DNA from 3 places in the Streptomyces sp. NPDC092369 genome. Region 3 is predicted to be linked to each of the others. Evidence: riboswitches for the same ligand, from Rfam matches in the RefSeq annotation. Region 3 holds a riboswitch; each other region holds the start of a gene.
The links. A riboswitch is a leader RNA that binds a small molecule or an ion and turns the genes downstream of it on or off. The one in region 3 is predicted to bind cyclic di-AMP.
Positions count from the first base shown of each region.

Region 1: another riboswitch for cyclic di-AMP. It lies ahead of ACIQI8_RS04920 (peptidoglycan DD-metalloendopeptidase family protein); the one in region 3 lies ahead of ACIQI8_RS35470 (NlpC/P60 family protein).
Region 2: another riboswitch for cyclic di-AMP. It lies ahead of ACIQI8_RS28330 (M23 family metallopeptidase); the one in region 3 lies ahead of ACIQI8_RS35470 (NlpC/P60 family protein).

Region 1 is NZ_JBIVQP010000001.1:1,098,113-1,104,396, reverse strand. Features, by position in the region: gene ACIQI8_RS04940 (helix-turn-helix domain-containing protein) at 1-536, shown strand, start outside; gene ACIQI8_RS04935 (DUF6126 family protein) at 533-658, shown strand; gene ACIQI8_RS04930 (tyrosine-protein phosphatase) at 690-1,487, opposite strand; gene ACIQI8_RS04925 (alpha-galactosidase) at 1,667-3,745, shown strand; cyclic di-AMP (ydaO/yuaA leader) riboswitch at 4,052-4,221, shown strand; gene ACIQI8_RS04920 (peptidoglycan DD-metalloendopeptidase family protein) at 4,226-5,218, shown strand; gene ACIQI8_RS04915 (SGNH/GDSL hydrolase family protein) at 5,484-6,269, shown strand.
Region 2 is NZ_JBIVQP010000005.1:20,609-26,892, reverse strand. Features, by position in the region: gene ACIQI8_RS28350 (MarR family winged helix-turn-helix transcriptional regulator) at 1-123, opposite strand, end outside; gene ACIQI8_RS28345 (dihydrofolate reductase family protein) at 213-1,343, shown strand; gene ACIQI8_RS28340 (alginate lyase family protein) at 1,557-2,678, shown strand; tRNA gene ACIQI8_RS28335 (tRNA-Met) at 2,742-2,818, shown strand; cyclic di-AMP (ydaO/yuaA leader) riboswitch at 3,130-3,287, shown strand; gene ACIQI8_RS28330 (M23 family metallopeptidase) at 3,298-4,335, shown strand; gene ACIQI8_RS28325 (aldo/keto reductase) at 4,463-5,407, shown strand; gene ACIQI8_RS28320 (PrsW family intramembrane metalloprotease) at 5,434-6,284, opposite strand, start outside.
Region 3 is NZ_JBIVQP010000007.1:84,905-91,188, reverse strand. Features, by position in the region: gene ACIQI8_RS35480 (GDSL-type esterase/lipase family protein) at 1-882, opposite strand, end outside; gene ACIQI8_RS35475 (TetR/AcrR family transcriptional regulator) at 916-1,485, opposite strand; gene ACIQI8_RS35470 (NlpC/P60 family protein) at 1,624-3,288, opposite strand; cyclic di-AMP (ydaO/yuaA leader) riboswitch at 3,297-3,471, opposite strand; gene ACIQI8_RS35465 (DUF5997 family protein) at 3,687-4,076, opposite strand; gene ACIQI8_RS35460 (LysR family substrate-binding domain-containing protein) at 4,135-4,929, shown strand; gene ACIQI8_RS35455 (beta-L-arabinofuranosidase domain-containing protein) at 4,960-6,284, opposite strand, start outside.

The DNA of each region.
Region 1 (6,284 bases), on a different contig from region 3:
CCTCCCTCACGCTGGAGGCAGCCGGCCGCGCCGCCGGGCTGTCGCCGGCCCACCTCTCCCGACTGGAGACCGGGCAGCGCCAGCCTTCGCTGCCGATGCTGCTCGCCCTCGCCCGTATCTACGGTACGACGGTCTCGGAGCTGCTCGGCGAGACGGTCGCCGACCGGGACTCCGTCGTCCGCGCCGCCGACATGGAACCGACCGCGGCCGGCGGCTGGACCTACTGGCCGGCCGGGGCGCCCGGCCGCGGCATGCAGGCCCTGCGTGTCCACGTGCCGCACGGCTCGCAGGGCGACATCGTGCGTGTGCACCCCGGCGAGGAGTGGCTCCACGTCCTCAAGGGCCGGCTGCGGCTGCGCCTCGGGGACACCGCGCACCGCCTCGCCCCCGGCGACAGCGCGCACTTCGACTCCCTCACCCCGCACCGGATCGCGGCGCAGGACCCCGACGGGGTCGAGCTGCTGTTCGTCCACACCCTGCTGCAGAGCCCCACGGCCACGCTGTGCCTGGGCCCCATCACCGGAGAGACGCCATGAGAGACATGGAAGAGAAGATCCCGCGCGCGCTGTGGGTGCGGCTCCTCATCTACATCGCCGCCGGGCACGTGTTCGCGGCGTTCCTGTTCCTGCTGTTCGAGGTCGGCGCGGGCGCCAAGTAGCCCCGCGCATCGTCCCCGCCGGCCGCCGTCGTCAGTCGAGCAGGCGCTCCCGCAGCCGCTCCCGGATCTCCGGGGTGACACCCAGGCCCTGCTCCAGGTAGGTGTCCACGTCGCCCCACGTCTCCTCGATGGTGTCGAAGGCGGCGGTCAGATACTCGGCGCGGGCCTCGAAGAGGGGGCTGAGCAGCTCCATGACCTCGGGGGAGTGCGCGGACTCGGCACCGCTGCTGCGACGCACCTTGTAGCGGCGGTGCTTGGCGTTCGACTCCAGGTAGTCGGCGATGATCGCCTCGCGCTCGACACCCAGGGCGAGGAGCGTCACGGCTATGGACAGGCCCGCGCGGTCCTTGCCCGCCGCGCAGTGCATCAGCGCGGGCGCGCTGTCCTCGGCGAGCGCGTGCAGGACGCGCGCGTGCTCGGCGGTGCGGCTCTTGATGATGTCGCGGTAGGAGCTGATCATCCGGTTCGCGGCCTTGCCGTCGCCGAGGAGCTCGCGCAACTGCTCGATCTCGCCGTCCCGGACCATCGTCCAGAAGTCGGCGCCGTGAGCCGGGTCGGTGAGCGGGAGGTTCACGTTCAGCACGCCGGGCAGCTCGACGTCCGGGCCCTCCAGCTTCTGGTCGGCCGCGTTGCGGAAGTCGAAGATCGTGTGCAGCCCCAGCGACGAGAGGAACACCGCGTCCTCCGCGGTCGCGTGAGCCAGGTGCCCGCTGCGGAAGAGCACGCCCTGCCGCACCCGCCGTCCGTCCACCGTCGGCAGCCCGCCCACGTCGCGAAAATTGCGGACTCCGGTCAGCTCGGGCTCGGTCGACGGGATCTGCTGCGTCACGGGGGCTCCTCCCAGTCCACCCGGCCGGCGCGGCTCGGCGGGGTGGCCGACGGGGTGCGCCTTCGACGATACGACACGGGTTCCGGGGGCATTGAGTTGTCCACAGGCGTTGCCTCGGGCCGCATGACCGTTGATGATGTTGATCCTTGATCGCACCTGTTGGGAAGTGTGGAAGCTTGATGCTGGAGATCTCCGACAACGGTCGTACGTGGCTCCTCTCGGGGCCTCTGAGCAGCTACGCCGTCCATCTCGCCGAGGACGACGTACTGCTGCATCTGCACTGGGGCCCGCGGATCGCGCTCGCCGACGCCGAGGCCCTCGCCGCGCTTCCGCTGCCCGAGTACCGGGGCTTCGAGTCGCAGCTCGACGGCCGCGAGGAGTACCCCGTCGAGGGCGGCCCGCGCTTCGTCCGGCCCGCCCTGTCCGTGCGCACCGAGGAGCGGCGCGGCACGGAGTGGCGGTTCGAGGCGTACGAGGCCGACGAGGGCGAGGACGGTGAACTGCGGCTGCGCTTCCGGGACGGCGGGCTCGCGATCACCCTGCACTACCGGATGCGGCACGACGTCGTGGAGCGCTGGGTGAGCCTCGACAACGAGGGGCCCGTCCTGGAGCTGCTGCGCGCCGACTCGGCCACCTGGACGCTGCCCGACCGCGAGGGCTGGCGGCTCTCGCACCTGCACGGCCGGTGGGCGGCGGAGTCGCAGCTGACCTCGGCACCGCTCACCTACGGCGAGAAGGTCATCGGCAGCCGCCGCGGCCACACCAGCCACCAGCACCTGCCCTGGGTCGCCCTCGACACCGACGCGACCGAGGAGCGCGGCGAGGTGTACGGCTGCGCGCTCGGGTGGTCGGGCTCCTGGCGGATCGCGGTGGCGCAACTCCCCGACGCGCGCGTGCAGATCAACGGCGGTGTGGGCTATGACGAGTCCGGGCTGCTGCGCCTGGCGGCCGGGGAGTCGTTCACGACTCCCGTCTTCGCCGGTCTGTGGAGCGACGGCGGCTTCGGCGGCGCGAGCCGTGCCTGGCACGCCTACCAGCGGGCGTACGTCATCCCGGACGCGGACCGGGACCGGCCGGTGCTGTTCAACTCCTGGGAGGCCACCGAGTTCGACATCTCCGAGGAGCAGCAGGGCGCCCTCGCCCGGCAGGCCGCGGCGATCGGTGTCGAGCTGTTCGTGGTCGACGACGGCTGGTTCGGCAAGCGCGTGAACGACCGGGCCGGACTCGGCGACTGGACGCCCAACCCCGACCGCTTCCCGGCCGGCCTCAAGCCGCTCGCCGACGAGGTGCACGCGCTCGGCATGCAGTTCGGCATCTGGGTCGAGCCCGAGATGGTCAACGCGGACAGCGACCTGTACCGCGCGCACCCCGACTGGGTGCAGTTCCAACCGGGACGAAAGCGGACGGAGTTCCGCAATCAGCTCGTACTCAACCTGGCCCGGCCGGACGTCCAGGAGTACCTCTGGGAGAAGCTCGACGCCATCCTCTCCAGCGCCCCGATCGACTACGTCAAGTGGGACTTCAACCGCTGCTTCACCGACGCCGGCTGGCCCGGCGAGGCGTACCCGCAGCGGCTGTGGATCGACCACGTGCGCGCGCTGTACGCCCTGTTGGACCGGCTGCGGGCGGCCCATCCGGGGGTCTCCTTCGAGTCCTGCTCGGGCGGCGGCGGCCGGATCGACCTCGGGATCATGAGCCGCACGGACGAGGTGTGGACCTCGGACAACACCGACCCGCTCGACCGGCTCGCCATCCAGCACGGCTTCACCCAGATCCACCCCGCGCGCGTGATGGCCGCCTGGGTCACCGACAGCCCCAACACCCAGCTCAACGACCGGGTCAGCTCGCTGCGCTTCCGGTTCGTGAGCTCCATGGCGGGCGTGCTGGGCGTCGGCGGCGACCTCACCAAGTGGACCGAGGAGGAGCTGGCCGAGGCGGGCGGCTGGGTGGCTCTGTACAAGGAGATCCGGCCGCTCGTGCAGCGCGGTGACCTCTACCGGCTGCGGGCCCCGCAGGGCGGGCTCAGTGCCGTCCAGTACGTGCTCGGGGACGAGTCCGTGGTCCTCGCCTGGCTCCAGGCGCAGAGCTACGGCGAGCCCGTGCCCGCGCTGCGGCTGCGCGGACTGGACCCGGCCGCGTCGTACGAATGCCTCGAAACGGGCGAAGTGCACAGGGGGGCCGTACTGCTGCATCACGGACTTCGGGTCGGTCTGCGCGGTGACCTCGATGCGACGGTTCTCCGACTGCGTCGCATCTGACTCTTCTGTCCGAATTGGCGCCTTGGTTCGCCTTCGTTCCAACTCGCTCTGGAATAAGGCGGACTGGGGTGGCGTCACGTGAGGAGCGTCATATCCGTGACCGTGCGTGGTTCTGCATGTCCACGTAATGCGCGTGCTTTTCAAGGGTGTTTGTGCCTGGTGGCAGGTCCTTAATTCACGCAGCGTGACCGCGAATTCTCGCAGGGGATCAAGAGAATCGTATGCACAGGGAACCTCTACTTGTTCCTTTGCGTCCTGGTCGCTTACGTTCGCCACCAATCCGGACGGACGCCCAATCCTGCCGCCGACCGGAGTCCGCACAACTCACCCGTGAACGGCAGGAGCGGGGGACCCACAGGTACAACCGCCTGTTCCGGTCTCCGGAAGAGGCTTGGGGTAAAGCCGTGCCGAAAAGCGCGGCCGGGCATCTCCAGCTCGCACCCGACAGCTCACCTCGCAGGCGCCGGAGAGGAATTCGTCATGCCCGCGAAGGGTAAGCACCGCCGCCCCAAGTCCCAGCGCCTGACCCGCACCATCGCCGTCGCCGGCACCGGGGGCGCCGCGCTCGCCCTCCCGCTCATGGGGGCCACCGGCGCCCACGCGGCCACCTCGGAATCGGCTTCCCAGGCGGTATCCGAAAAGGCCGTCCAGTCGCTTCCGGATGTCGAGAAGGCGTCGGTCCAGCAGAAGTCGACGGCACAGAAGTCCGCCAAGAAGAGCACGGCCAACACCGAAGGCGTGCGCACCTATTCGGTGCGATCCGGTGACTGGCTCGCGAAGATCGCCGACGAGGAGAACGTCACCGGCGGCTGGCAGAAGCTGTACTCGGACAACCGCGAGGCCGTCGGCGACGACCCGTCGCTCATCCACCCCGGCCTCAAGCTCACGCTCGGCAAGAAGGCCGCGACCCGCACCACCGAGTCCGCGCCCTCTTCTTCGTCGGCCTCGAAGGATTCCGGTTCCTCGTCCTCGAAGGACTCCTCCTCGAAGAGCTCCTCCTCGGACAGCCAGGCCTCCTCGAACTCGACGAGCACGCAGTCCGCCGACTCCGCCACCAGCTCCAGCGGCTACACGCTCCCGGTCACCGGCGCCACCATCGGCACCGGCTACCGCGTGGCCGGCAGCATGTGGTCCAGCGGCTACCACACGGGCGTCGACTTCGTCGTCCCGACCGGCACCTCGCTCAAGGCCGTGGCCGCGGGCACGGTCGTCTCCGCGGGCTGGGGCGGCGCGTACGGCAACCAGGTCGTCATCAAGCTGAACGACGGCTACTACGCCCAGTACGCCCACCTCTCGCAGCTCTCCGTCTCGGCCGGCCAGACCGTGACCGAGGGCCAGCAGATCGGCCTCTCCGGCGCGACCGGCAACGTCACCGGACCCCACCTGCACTTCGAGATCCGTACGACCCCGGACTACGGCTCCGACGTGGACCCCGTCGCCTACCTCCGTACGAAGGGTGTCGCCGTCGGCTGACGCGCCCCTGAGCCACCTGCCTGACACGCTGCCGAAGGTCGGATCCCGATCCCCGGGTCCGGCCTTCGGTATGACGTGATCCGCCTGTCGCTGTGGCGTTCCCGCCGTCAACAGCCCTGGCGGGAAAGCTATTCCTGGTTTGGCGAACACTTTAGGAGTGGCTTATCTCACCGCACGTCAACCCTTTCCTACGGTCGCGTAGGTCACATTCGAAGGTGAATCATGTTCGCTTGTGGCAGACGATTCGAAGAATGACGGCAGATCAGTGATCGGGTCGTACGTTGCGGTGGGGGACAGCTTCACCGAAGGCGTCGGCGACCCCGGCCCCGACGGGGCGATGGTCGGTTGGGCCGACCGGTTCGCGGTGCTGCTCGCGGACCGGGAGCCCGAGGGCCACTTCACGTACAACAACCTCGCCGTACGCGGAAAGCTGCTAGACCAGATCGTGGCGGACCAGCTTCCGCAGGCCCTCGAACTCGCCCCGGACCTGATCTCCTTCAGCGCCGGCGGCAACGACATCATCCGGCCCGGCACCGACCCCGACGAGGTCGCCGAGCGCTTCGAGCTGGCGATCGCCCGACTCACCGAGGCGGCCGGCACCGTCCTGGTGACGACCGGCTTCGACACCCGTGGCGTCCCCGTGCTCAAGCATCTGCGCGGCAAGATCGCCACCTACAACGGACATGTGCGCGCGGTCGCGGACCGATACGGCTGTCCCGTGCTCGACCTGTGGTCCCTGAAGACCATCCAGGACCGCCGGGCCTGGGACGGCGACCGGCTGCACCTCTCGCCCGAGGGGCACACGCGCGTGGCGCTGCGCGCGGGTCAGGTGCTCGGTCTCGAAGTGCCGGCCGACCCCGAACAGGCCTGGCCCCCGCTGCCGCCCCGCGGCACCCTGGAGGTCCGGCGGGACGACGTGCACTGGGCGCGCGAGTACCTGGTGCCGTGGATCGGGCGGCGGCTGCGCGGCGAGTCGTCGGGCGACCACGTCACGGCGAAGGGCGCGCTGTCCCCGGACGACATCAAGTCCCGGATCGCCCGGGTGGCCTGAACGATGCCAGCGGTG
Region 2 (6,284 bases), on a different contig from region 3:
CAGGTGGGGCATGCCGGCGTCCTGCTGGAGCTGCCGGTCCATCGCGTCCTCCAGGAGCTGCGATGCGGCGATGTACGCGCGCCATGCGCGCTGCTCCTCGGGAGTGAGCCAGCGAGTCGTCATGGGACCAGTGTAGGTTTGTTTCAAACTTGAACCAAGCCCCGCCTTGAGAGAGCTCGAACCCAGCTCCGTCTCGCAGAGAGAGCGCGTCGATGCCCCACCCGTTCGTCCTGCTGTCCGCCGCCGTCTCCCTCGACGGCTATCTCGACGACACCGGCCCCGAGCGCCTCCTGCTCTCCTCCCCGGCCGACTTCGACCGCGTCGACGAGGTACGGGCGTCCGTCGACGCGATCCTGGTCGGCGCCGGCACGATCCGCGCCGACAACCCCCGCCTGCTGGTGAACTCGCCCGAGCGTCGCGCCGCCCGCGTGGCCTCGGGCCGGCCGGAGTACCCCCTCAAGGTCACGGTCAGCGCCACCGGCGACCTCGACCCGGCCGCCAACTTCTGGCACACGGGCGGCGAGAAGGTCCTGTACACGACGGACAAGGGCGCCGACCGGGCGCACGCCCTGGGCCTGGCCACCGACGTCGTCCCGCTCGGCCCCGACCTGGACTGGCGCGAACTCCTGACCCACCTCCACGAGGCACGCGGCATCGACCGCCTCATGGTCGAGGGCGGCGGCACGATCCACACCCAGCTCCTGCGGCAGGGCCTCGCGGACGAACTCCACCTGGTCCTGTCCCCGCTCTTCGTGGGCACCCCGACCGCGCCCCGCCTCTTCGGCCCGGGCCCCTACCAGCCCGGTCGCCTCCGACTCCTCGAAACCCGGCGGATCGAGGACGTCGTCCTCATGCGCTACGAGCCCACCGCCCCCGGCACCGGCCCCCTCCCCACCGCCGCCGACCACCACTGGCTCCGCCTCGCCTGCGAACTGGCCACCCAGTGCCCGCCCTCCGACACCGCCTTCAGCGTCGGCGCGGTCGTGGTCGCCGCCGACGGCACGGAACTGGCCCGCGGCCACTCCCGCGAGGACGGCGACCCGGTGGTCCACGCCGAGGAGGCGGCCCTGGCCAAGCTCGCCCCCACCGACCCGCGTCTCGCCTCCGCCACGATCTACAGCAGTCTCGAACCCTGCGCCCACCGGGCCTCCCGCCCCAAGCCCTGCGCCCGGCTCATCCTCGACGCGGGGGTACGCCGGGTGGTGACGGCGTGGCGCGAGCCGGACACCTTCGTGACGGCGGCGGACGGGAACGGGTTGCTGGCGGCGGAGGGTGCCGAGGTGGTCGTGATCCCGGAGTACGAGGAGCGGGCGAAGGCGCCCAACTCCCACCTCCTGGCCTGACGTCCGCACCACTGCTCCGTCGGTCCGATCGGCCCAACAGATCCTGCGCCCCACTCCCCGAGCGGTCACTCTGCGAGAGACCCCGAACGGACACAAGCGGAGGTACTGGTAGCAGTGAGGCCATCCCGAAAACGAGCCGCCGTGCTCCTGATCGCGCCCCTTCTCGCCGTGACCCTCGCCTCGTGCGGCAGCACGGACACCGGTACCCGGACCATGGCCCGCGCCCTCCCCCCGGACGCCACGTTCACCCACCCCGGCGTGCTCGTCAGCAAGGCGCAGCTGGACTCCGTACGAAAGAACGTGACCGCCGGGAAGCAGCCGTGGCTGAAGGCGTTCCTGGCGATGCGCGACAGCAAGTACGGGTCGTACAAGTACCGGCCCGAGCCGTACGAGAACGTCGACTGTCCCTGGGGCGGGAAGGTCGCGCAGGGGTGTGTGGAGGAGCGGGAGGACGCGATCGCCGCGTACACGCAGGCACTGCTCTTCAGCGTCACCGGCAAGCAGGAGCACGCGCTCAAGGCGCGCGAGATCATGGACGCCTGGTCGGCGAAGATCAAGCGGCACTCCGAGGAGGACGCGGGGCTGCAGACCGCGTGGGCCGGGTCGACATGGACGCGCGCGGCGGAGATCGTGCGGTACGCGCCGGGGGCCGGGTGGCCTGCCGACCGGGTGGCGCGGTTCGAGAGGATGCTGCGGACCGCCTATCAGCCGCTCGTCACCGAGAAGCTGCCCGACTACAACGGCAACTGGGACCTCGCGATGACCGACGCGGCGATCGGCATCGCCGTCTTCACCAACGACCACAAGGCCTTCGACGCCGCCCTGGCCCGTTTCCGCGACCGTGTGCCCGCCTACTTCTACCTGGAGAAGGACGGCAAGGTCCCGCTCACCGTGGCCGGCTCGACCATGAACACGCCGCAGAAGCTGACGACGTACTGGTTCAGGCAGGGGACGTACAAGGACGGCGTCGCGCAGGAGACCTGCCGCAACTTCAAGCACGTCGGCTACTCGCTCGCCGCCACCGCGCACATCGCCGAGACGGCCTGGCACCAGGGCGTCGACCTGTACGGCGAGGTCAAGGACCGGCTGACCGCGGCCCTCGCCCTCCATGCCCGCTACCAGCTGGGCGAGAACCCGCCCGCGTGGCTGTGCGGTGGCAAGGTCGACCGGAACATGGGTCCCGACCTGGAGGTCGCCCTCAACCACCTGGAGGACCGGCTCGGCGGCTCCGTCCCCGCCGCCCACAAGCTGGCCGAGGAGACCCGCCCGGCCGGTACCGACGATCTCTTCGTCTCCTGGGAGACCCTGACCCACGCCGGAAACCCGGCCGCCTGACCGGCCCGGCTGCTCCTTGGTCACTCCCGTCCCGCGAATGGCGTACAGTGGAGAACACAACGGCGCGGGGTGGAGCAGCTCGGTAGCTCGCTGGGCTCATAACCCAGAGGTCGCAGGTTCAAATCCTGTCCCCGCTACCAACGGCCCAGGGCCGGAGTCCGGATCATCGGACTCCGGCCCTGAGTCTTTTCCCGCGCGCGTCCCGCTCCTCACTTCGGCTGTTGTCACGCCCGGTGAGCAGGTGAACGCCCTCCGCGCAGCAACTGACATACCGTCAACACCTCCAGGCATTCCCGGGCTTGGTCAACTCGCCCGAATTTCACCGGTCATGGCCTGAACGTCCTGCGTGAAAACGTTAATGATCAAGCCGAACAGCTTGGAATCCCCACCCCGTGTCTATTAACGTTCGATAACGCAGCGCGGTCGTCCCAGCCGTCACAAGAGTCGGCTCCGTGCGCACGTGCCGAATCCCGCAAGGGAACCGGGGAACCACCAACTTGGGGTGAATCGCACGTAGTCCGTCGTGTACGCACGACCGGTTTACGCGCGTAGGAGACCTTCCTGCTCCGAACCCGTCAGCTAACCCGGTAGGCGAGAAGGAAGGAAGGAGTACGCCCAGGTGGCGTCCAACCCCCCTGCCCCGGCGGCCCCGTTCGTGCCGAGCCAGCGTGACAACGAGATCTTCGGCTACGGCGGACCCCGCACCGACGAGGGCCCTTGGGAGGAATGGAACCCCACCGAGGATTCCGTCCGCCCCAACCGCGGTCGCCACCGCGTCTCCAAGCAGCGCGGCGGGGGACTCGCCCGCAGCTCCACGGTTCTGGGCGTCGGTGTCATAGCCGCCGTCGGCGCGGGCGGCATGGCCAGCGCCAACACCGGCAAGCCGCCGGTCTCCATCTCCGTGCCCGACCTGCCCAACGTCGGCTCGGTCTTCGGCGAGACCTCCAGCCCCGCCGTCAAGGGGTCCGCGACCGCGCTCAGCAGCGTCGGCGTGACCTCCACGGAGACCGCGCAGGGCACCAAGGATGCCGGCGAGGTGCTGCGCGACCGCATCATGGCGCAGGCCGAGTCGCAGCGCGTCCAGGTCGACAGCAAGGTCCAGTACGCCACCGAGGCCTCCCTCTCCAAGCAGGTCGACGAGGCCGCCGCGAAGGCGGAGAAGGCCGCTGCCGCCAAGGCCGCCGCCGCGAAGAAGAAGGCGGAGGCGGAGGCCAAGAAGAAGGCCGAGGCCGCGAAACTGGTGGAGCTGGCCACGCAGTACCGGCTGCCGGTCGCCTCGTACACGATCACCGGCACCTTCGGGCAGGCCGGTTCCCTGTGGTCCTCCGGGTACCACACGGGCCTCGACTTCGCCGCCCCCACGGGCACGCTCATCAAGGCCATCCACAGCGGCACGGTCACGGAGGCCGGCTGGGCGGGCTCGTACGGCTACCGCACGATCCTCACCCTCGACGACGGTACGGAGCTGTGGTTCTGCCACCAGTCGTCGATCGGCGTGAGCGTGGGCCAGAAGGTCGCCACCGGCGATGTCATCGGCCGCGTGGGCGCCACCGGCAACGTGACCGGCGCGCACCTGCACCTGGAGGTGCACCCGAACGGCCAGGCCGACGGCATCGACCCGATGACGTGGCTGCGCAGCAAGGGCCTCACCCCCTGACACAGGGCGCCACCCATAGGCGCCGGCAGTCGTCGCCAGGTTCCCGGAACAGCGGACTCCGCTTGTTTACGGGAACTTTGCGGCTTTCACGGAAGACCGGCCTCCAGGGTGGGCGTTGATGTGAAGCATGACTTCACTGCGCAAGCTCGGCTCCTCCGACCTGGAGGTCTTCCCCCTCTCCCTCGGCGGCAACGTCTTCGGCTGGACGGCGGACGAGGCGACCTCCTTCGCCGTCCTGGACGCCTACACGGCGGCAGGCGGCAACTTCGTCGACACCGCCGACTCCTACTCGTCCTGGATCGAGGGCAACTCGGGCGGCGAGTCCGAGACGATCATCGGCAAGTGGGTCAAGGCCCGCGGCAACCGCTCCGATGTCGTCATCGCCACCAAGGTCAGCCAGCACCCCGAGTACAAGGGCCTGTCCGGCGCGAACATCAAGGCCGCCGCCGACGCCTCGCTGCGCCGCCTGGACACCGACTACATCGACCTCTACTACACCCACTTCGACCAGCCCGAGGTGCCGGTCGAGGAGATCATCGGCGCGCTCGACGAGCTGGTGCGGGCGGGCAAGGTGCGCAACATCGCCGTCTCCAACATCACGCCGGAGCGGCTGCGGGAGTCCCTGGAGTTCTCCGACCGCGAGAACCTGGCCCGGTACGTGGCCATCCAGCCCCACTACAACCTCGTCTCCCGCGACACCTACGAGGGCGAGCTGCGGGACATCGCCGCCACCGCGGGCCTCGCCGCCGTCCCCTACTTCGCCCTGGCCGCCGGCTTCCTCACCGGCAAGTACCGGCCCGGTACGACGGTCGAGAGCGCGCGGGCGGGCCGCGCCGGCGCCTACGCGGAGTCGGAGCGGGGCCTGCGCGTCCTGACCGCCCTCGACGAGATCGCCGCCGCCCATGACGCGCAGGTCGCGACCGTGGCCCTGGCCTGGCTCGCCGCCCAGCCGACGGTGGCCGCGCCGATCGCGTCCGCGCGCACGCTGGACCAGCTGCCGGCGCTGCTGGCGGTGGCGGACCTGACCCTGACGGAGACGGAGATCAGCCGCCTGACGCAGGCGTCGGCCTGACCGATCCGTGGCTCTACGCGATTGATTTACGGCTGATACGGGTTGTACGCGGGATACGGCGACGCCGGATAGGCGGGCTGCGCCGGATACCCGTACACCCCGTGCACCGGCCAGGGCGGGGCGGTCACCGCGACCGGCGGGGCCGTCGCCCTGGCCGCGTAGTCCAGCGCCGGACGGGCCACGTCCTTGCGGCGCCACAACTCGGCGAGCAGTTCCCTCTCCCGTACGACGAAGTCGGCACCGGCCCGGCCGCGGCGCCCCCGGTGCCGCAGGAAGGCCAGGGAGGTCGCGTACGCCTCGTACTGGGCGACCGCCCTCGCCGCGGGCTTGCCGTAGTGGCGGGTGGCGTAGTCGCGGGCGAGGCGGCGGGCGCGCATCGAGCCGAGGGCGAACGGCTCGGCGGGGGTGAGCCAGCCGGCCATCGTGTAGGCGGGCAGCTCCTCGCGCACGGTCCGCAGCTCGCGCTGCCTGGTCCAGATGACCAGCCAGGTCAGCAGCCCGAACGAGGGCACCATGAACGCGGCGTAGACCCCGAAGAACCCGTACTCGCCGAACGTCGACGAGCTGTTCCAGATCGCGTGCATGCCCATCGCGAGCAGCAGTCCCGACAGCGGGGCGAGGACGCGGCGCAGGTGCTGGCGGTCCCCCGAGAGCGCGGCGATGCCGAAGCCGATGCCGGTGCAGACGGTGAAGAGGGGGTGCGCGAACGGCGACATGATGATGCGGACGAAGAAGGTCGCCGCGGTGACGGAGGCGATGCCGCGGTCGCCGGTCAGCTGGTCGGTGCCGAAGGCGGTGCCGAGGTAGAGGATGTTCTCGGTGAACGCGAAGCCGGTGGCGGTGACGCCGGCTATCACCACCCCGTCGACGATCCCCG
Region 3 (6,284 bases):
GTCCGCCGCGCTGGGACCGGGCGTGTCCTCGTGGATGGGGCACAGGATGGGGGAGACGACCAGCAGCGGAGTGGTCGGATGGCCCTCGCGCACGGTGTCGAGGAAGCCGTGCACGGCGGGCGTGAAGGCACGCAGCCGCATCACGTCGGTGTTCACCAGGTTGATGCCGATCTTGACGCTGATCAGGTCGGCCGGGGTGTCGCGCAGGGCCCGCGCGGTGAACGGGTCCAGCAGCGCGCTGCCGCCGAGCCCGAGGTTGATCAGCTCCACCCCGCCCAGGGAGGCGGCGAGCGCCGGCCAGGTCGTGGTCGGCGTGCCGGCGAAGGAACCGTGACTGATCGAACTCCCGTGATGCAGCCACACCGGGCGACCCGGGTCCGGCGCGGGCTCGACAGGAGCGTCGGTGCGCAGCGCGACGAGTTCCGTGGCCTCGTCGTGCGGAAGCCAGATCTCGACGACCTTCGAGTCGCCCGACAGCCCGTCGAAACGGAGCGTGCCGATCTCTCCCCGCCGGACCTCGGCGGTCCCCCTCTCCATGTCGATGGTCAGGGCGTTGCCGCCGGGCACACTGCCCCGACCGGCGGGGCGGCCGTCGACGAGCAGGTCGTACACGCCGTCCGGGCGGAGCGGGGCGCCGACGTAGACGCGCTTGGTGGGCAGCGTGTCCAACTCGACGGCGGTCGCGCGGGTGCGGAACACCAGCCGCACGCCGGAGGGTTGGGCCTCGACCATGGCCAACTGCGGGTCGTCGCACTGGGCGCGGGCCCGCGCGGGCAGCCGGTGCGGCAGCACCCCGTGCTCGGTGTGCTCGACATCGAGGGCGCCGCGCAGCAGTTCGGCGGTGATGTAGGTGGTGGTCCAGTCGCGCTGGGGGGTGTCCATGGTCTCAACCTGTTGATAGAGGTGGGTGGTTGGTCAGGGCGCCGGCCAGTTCCGCAACAGTGAGTCGAGGGCGTCCAGAGTGCGGGTCCAGCTCTCCTGCGAGTCGGGGGCGCTGTGACTGAACCCGCCCGCCAGCTCCAGACTCACGTACCCGTGAAAGACGCTGCCGAGCAGTCGGACCGCATGTGTCTCGTCGGGTTCCGTCAGGTCGTAGCCGCGCAGGATCGCGCGGGTCATCTGCGCGTGCCGGACGCCGGCGCTCGCGGCGGCCTCCTCGGGGGCCAGCCGCAGTCGGGCCGCGTCGTAGCGGCCGGGGTGGGCGCGGGCGTAGTCGCGGTAGACGTTCGCCAGCGCGACCAGAGCGTCCTTGCCGGCCCGGCCCGCGAGCGCCGCGGCGGCCCGGTCGGCCATCTCCTCCAGGGCGAGCAGCGCGATCCTGGTCCTGAGGTCCTGCGAGCTCTTCACATGCGAGTACAGGCTCGCGACCTTGACGTCGAATCGCCGCGCGAGCGCCGAGACGGTCACGTGCTCGAAGCCGACCTCGTCGGCCAGCTCGGCACCCGCCCGCGCCAGCCGCTCCGCGGACAGTCCCGCACGCACCACAGCCGCTCCTCCCGTTGGGCTTCCGTGCTGCCGAGTATGCGTTTACCTAAACCCTTTAGGCAAATGGCTGCACGATTTAGCCGGACGGGGGAGCGGCTGAGCGGGATGCCGGCGGATACCGGTGGGTGCCGGTGGAGGTCAGACGGGACGCACGGCGATGCGGACCGCGGCCTCCCCGGCGTAGTACACGGACTCCTCGCGTACGCAGGTGCCGGGGCCCGGGGCGTGGACCATCATGCCGTTGCCGGTGTAGATGCCCACGTGGCTGAAGTTGTCGTTGTAGAAGATCAGGTCCCCGGGCCGGCTCTCGGCGAGGGGCACGACCGTACCGGCACTCGCCTGCTCCTGCGCAGCCCGCGGCAGGGCGACCCCCGCAGCCTTCCAGGCGGTCTGGGTGAGACCGGAGTCGTCGTACGAGCCAGGACCGACCGAGCCCCACACGCACGGCCTGCCGATCTGCGCACGGGCGAAGGCGATCGCCCGCTCGGCCTTGCTGCCGACGGCGGGCCCGGTGTCGGCCGGGACGCCGGTGTCGAGGACGCTCGACTGCCAGCTCTGGGCGGGCATCGCGCCGGTGTCGAGCGCGCTCGGCTGCCAGGCCTGGGCGGCCGGCACTCCGGTGTCCAGCACGCTGGGCTGCCAGTTCTGTGCGGGGATCGCGCCGGTGTCGAGGACGCCGGGCTGCCAGGACTGTGCGGGGATCGCCCCGGTGTCCAGCACGCTGGGCTGCCAGTTCTGTGCGGGCATCGACCCCGTCTCGTAGGCGGTCGGCTGCCAGTTCTGTGCCGGTGTCGCGCCGGTGTCCAGGGCGCTCGGCTGCCAGGACTGCGCGGGGATCGTCCCGGTGTCGTACGTGCTGGACTGCCACGTCTGTGCGGGGATCGCCCCGGTGTCGTAGGCGCTCGGCTGCCAGGTCTGGGCGGCCGGCACTCCTGTGTCCAGGACGCTCGGCTGCCGCAGTCGCCACTCCTCCTCGGCCCTGCGCTGGGCCTGCTGCGCCGTGTCGGACCACGGGGCGGCGGCCGGGAGGGGCGCGGCCTCGATCGCGAGGGCCGGTGCGGTCCGCTGTCCGGTGTACCGGGCGAACAGCTCACGGGCCGCGGCGAGCTTGCGCTGGTTGCGCTCCTTGGCCGTCCGGAGCGCAACCTGGCGGGTAGGTGTGGCCGGGGCTGCCGGGGGCAGTCCGCGCAGGACCGCGGGCTGGAGTTCAGGTCGGGGTGTGGAGGCGGCGGCCAGGGCGGGCACCGCGCGGCCCGTCAGTGCCGGGGCCGGGCCCGCGGGCAGCTCCGCGACCGGGCCCGCCGTCAGTTCCGCCACCGGGCGGCCGGTGGGGGCCGCGGGCAGTTGGGGCACGTCACGCCTGCGCTCGATGAGGTCGTCGCCGGGGCGCGCGGGCCGGGGCATTGCGGGGCGGGCGGGCATCCGGTCGGCCGGCAGCACCGCCGGAGCGGTCGGCCCCACCGAGCTGCGGGCCGCGTCGAACCAGCGCCGGGCGACCTTGTCGAGTTCGGGGTCCGAGGTCTGGCGCGGGATGCTGCCGGTCTGGGCGCCGCGGCCTCGGGTGCCCGCGGTCATCGCGCGGGTCGCGTTGAAGTTTCCGGTGTCGCTCTCGGCCCGGTCGTAGAGGGTGCTGACCCGTTGCTGGACCTCTTCGCGGCTCGGGCCGTCATCGGCGGCCTGGGGTGCGGCATCGGCGGTCTGCGAGAACAGGGCCACCGAGGTGAGAGCCGCCGTCGCCAAAGCGGAGTTGCGCATGCCGGGCTGGCCGAAGCCTCCCGCGCGCGGCATTCGTTCCGGCGCCATGGGAGCCGTACTCCTTCCGTACTCCGCCTACCGAGTTAGCTGTCGGGTTCGGGCGGTCACGATGTGGAAGGCATGCCCTACGGCCCTTGCCCCGAAGGGCAGTTGGGCCGATTCACCCCATGAATCGGTGGGTCCCCGGCTCCGGCTGCCACAGGGGCGAGCCGGACTCAGCGGAGGTCGCTCGACCCGACGGGGTCCGCCGGAGAGAGTCACGCGACCTGAGAATCAACTTAACCAACTTGTGTGCCCTGTGTGAAGGTTGAAGCGCGATATGTCCGATACGCTTTTGTGACCTTCGTCTTAATGGACCGTCAGAACTGGTTTCTGTGTACACACAGGTCCCGACCGGCGACTCACCGTGGCCGGAACGGGATCAGGACCCGGATCGTCAACCGGATTCAGGAACCGGCTTCGCGCTCCGCGTCCCGCTGCTTGAGGCGCGCCGCCTCCTTGCGGACCTCGGCCTGAGTGGCGCGCTCCTTCTCCAGCCACTCGGGCGCGTCCTGCTTGATGGCCTCGATCTGCTCGGTGGTGAGCGCCTCGGTGATACCGCCGCGGGCGAGACCCGAGATCGAGATCCCCAGCTTCGCCGCGACCACCGGACGCGGGTGCGGCCCGTCGGCCCGCAGCGCGCGCAGCCACTCGGGCGGATTCGCCTGGAGCTCGTCGAGCGTGGCGCGCGAGACGTCGCCCTCGCGGAACTCGGCGGGGGTGGCTTCGAGGTACACACCCAGCTTCTTCGCCGCGGTGGCGGGCTTCATGGTCTGGGTGCTCTGGTGCGACTTCATGGTGTCCAGGGTATCGATCGTGTGAGAGCCCGCCGACCACGGACGGTAATCTGGCGGGGTGACAGGCTCCGCAGACCCCGAGGCATCCCCCACGTTCCGGCTGGCATACGTCCCGGGAGTGACGCCCGCCAAGTGGGTGCGGGTCTGGAACGAGCGGCTGCCCGACATCCCCCTCGTCCTCAGCCAGGTCGAGGCCGCCCAGGCGCCCGAGCTGCTGCGCGCCGGTGCGGCTGACGCGGCCTTCGTACGGCTGCCGGTCGACCGTACGTTCCTCAGCGCGATCCCCCTCTACACCGAGACGACGGTCGTCGTAATCCCCAAGGACCACGTGATCACGGCGGTGGAGGAGGTGACCGTGGGCGATCTCGCCGACGAGGTCCTCTTCCACCCCCTGGACGACGTCTTCGACTGGGACCGGCCGCCCGGGGAACCCGCCTTCGAGCGCCCCCCGACCACGGTCGACGCCATCGAACTGGTCGCGGCGGGCGTGGGCCTGCTGATCGTGCCCCAGTCCCTGGCCCGGCTCCACCACCGCAAGGACCTCACCTACCGTCCGGTCGTGGACGCCCCGGAGTCGAGCGTGGCCCTGTCCTGGCCCGAGGACGCCACCACCGACCTGGTCGAGGACTTCATCGGCATCGTCCGCGGCCGCACGGCCAACAGCACCCGGGGCCGCAAGGCCGCCGACCCCGAGCCGAAGACGAGGCGAGCCGAACCGACCACCGCCCGTCGCAAGCCCGCGACGCCCTCGAAGCCGACGGCCCGCGGTGGCCGGGGCGGTACGGGCGGTGGTGCCAGGGGCGGTGGCGCCAAGGGCGGTGGCAGGCGGGGCAAGCCGCGCGGCCGGTCCTAGTCCACGTCTCCTCAGGACAGGTCTGGCCGCTTACGGGACGAAGACGGCCCTCTCCGCCGTGCCGACGACCTTCGCCCCGTCGCTTCCGCCAAGCAGCCCGCCGGTCACCCACGCGTCCACCGTCGACCGCACCCGCGCCACGAGCGCACCCTTGTCACCGAACGGCGCTCCGGCCCAGATCTCGTCCAGCAACGTCGTGCCGTCGGCCTTCACCGGATTGGCCACGCCGGAGTCGGTGTTCCCGAGGACGACTCTCGGCTCCACGCGCCTGAAGTAGGCATGGGTCGGATCCTCCGTCCCCTCGAAGAAGGGGGCGAACTCGATGCCGTCCAACGTGTAGTGGAGGGGCCTGTCGGTCACGGGGGCGAGGGACGGCAGCAGATCACCCGACAGACCGGCGTTTCGGTAAAGACCCAACTCCAGGTAATCCGTGGCCGAGTCGCGGGCGACCAGGTTGACCGGACCGTGGAAGAGGGTCTGGAGGGTCGGATCGTCCAGCGCCTTTTCGACCCGGAGCCGGAAGGGCACGGCGACGCGCACGGTGTCCCCGGCACGCCACTTCCGGGACACGGCGAAATAGCTGCCGGGTGTCGGACTCCCGGGCGCCGCCCGCCCGTTGACCGTGACGCGGAAGCCGGCCGTCGCCCAGGACGGCACCCGTATCCGCAGTTCGAAGGTCGCGGCGCCGTCCCCGACGGTGAGAGTGGTGCCCTGCTCGCGGGGATAGTCGGTCGTCTGGGTGACCGTGACTCCCTTGTCCGCCCAGGTCAGTCGGGACGGGCTGAACAGGTTGACGTACAGGGCGCTGCCGTCGGACGCGGCGAAGTACACCGAGTCCTGGTACTTGGTGGCGCTCTCCATGCCGGTGCCCTCGCAGCAGGTCGTGCCCTGCTTGGGCGTGTAGTCGCGCACATGCCCCGGCGTCAGCCCGATGAAGTAGGTGACGAGCGGCTTCTCGGCGTCCGCCGTGTCCTGCTTGGAGCCCAACACCTGGTTGTAGAGGGCCCGTTCGTAGTAGTCCAGGTACTTGGAGTCCTGCTCGTGGAAGAACAGCGTCCGGCTGAGCTTCAGCAGGTTGTACGCGCAGCACGTCTCCGCTGTGGTCGCTGCGATCGTGCCCGCGATCACGTCCCGCGCCTTCCAGAACTCGCCGGTGCTGGTGCCGCCGATGCCGTACATGCGATGCGGTACGGCCATGCCCCAGAAGTTCTTCGCCGCGGTCAGGTAGCGCTCCTCGCCCGTCGCGTCGTACAGGCGGACCAGGCCGGTGAAGATCGGGATGTGCTGGTTGGCGTGCAGTCCGTCGAGCGTGTCGGTGTTCGCGGCGCAGGCGTCGATCAGCCTGTCGAGGTCGA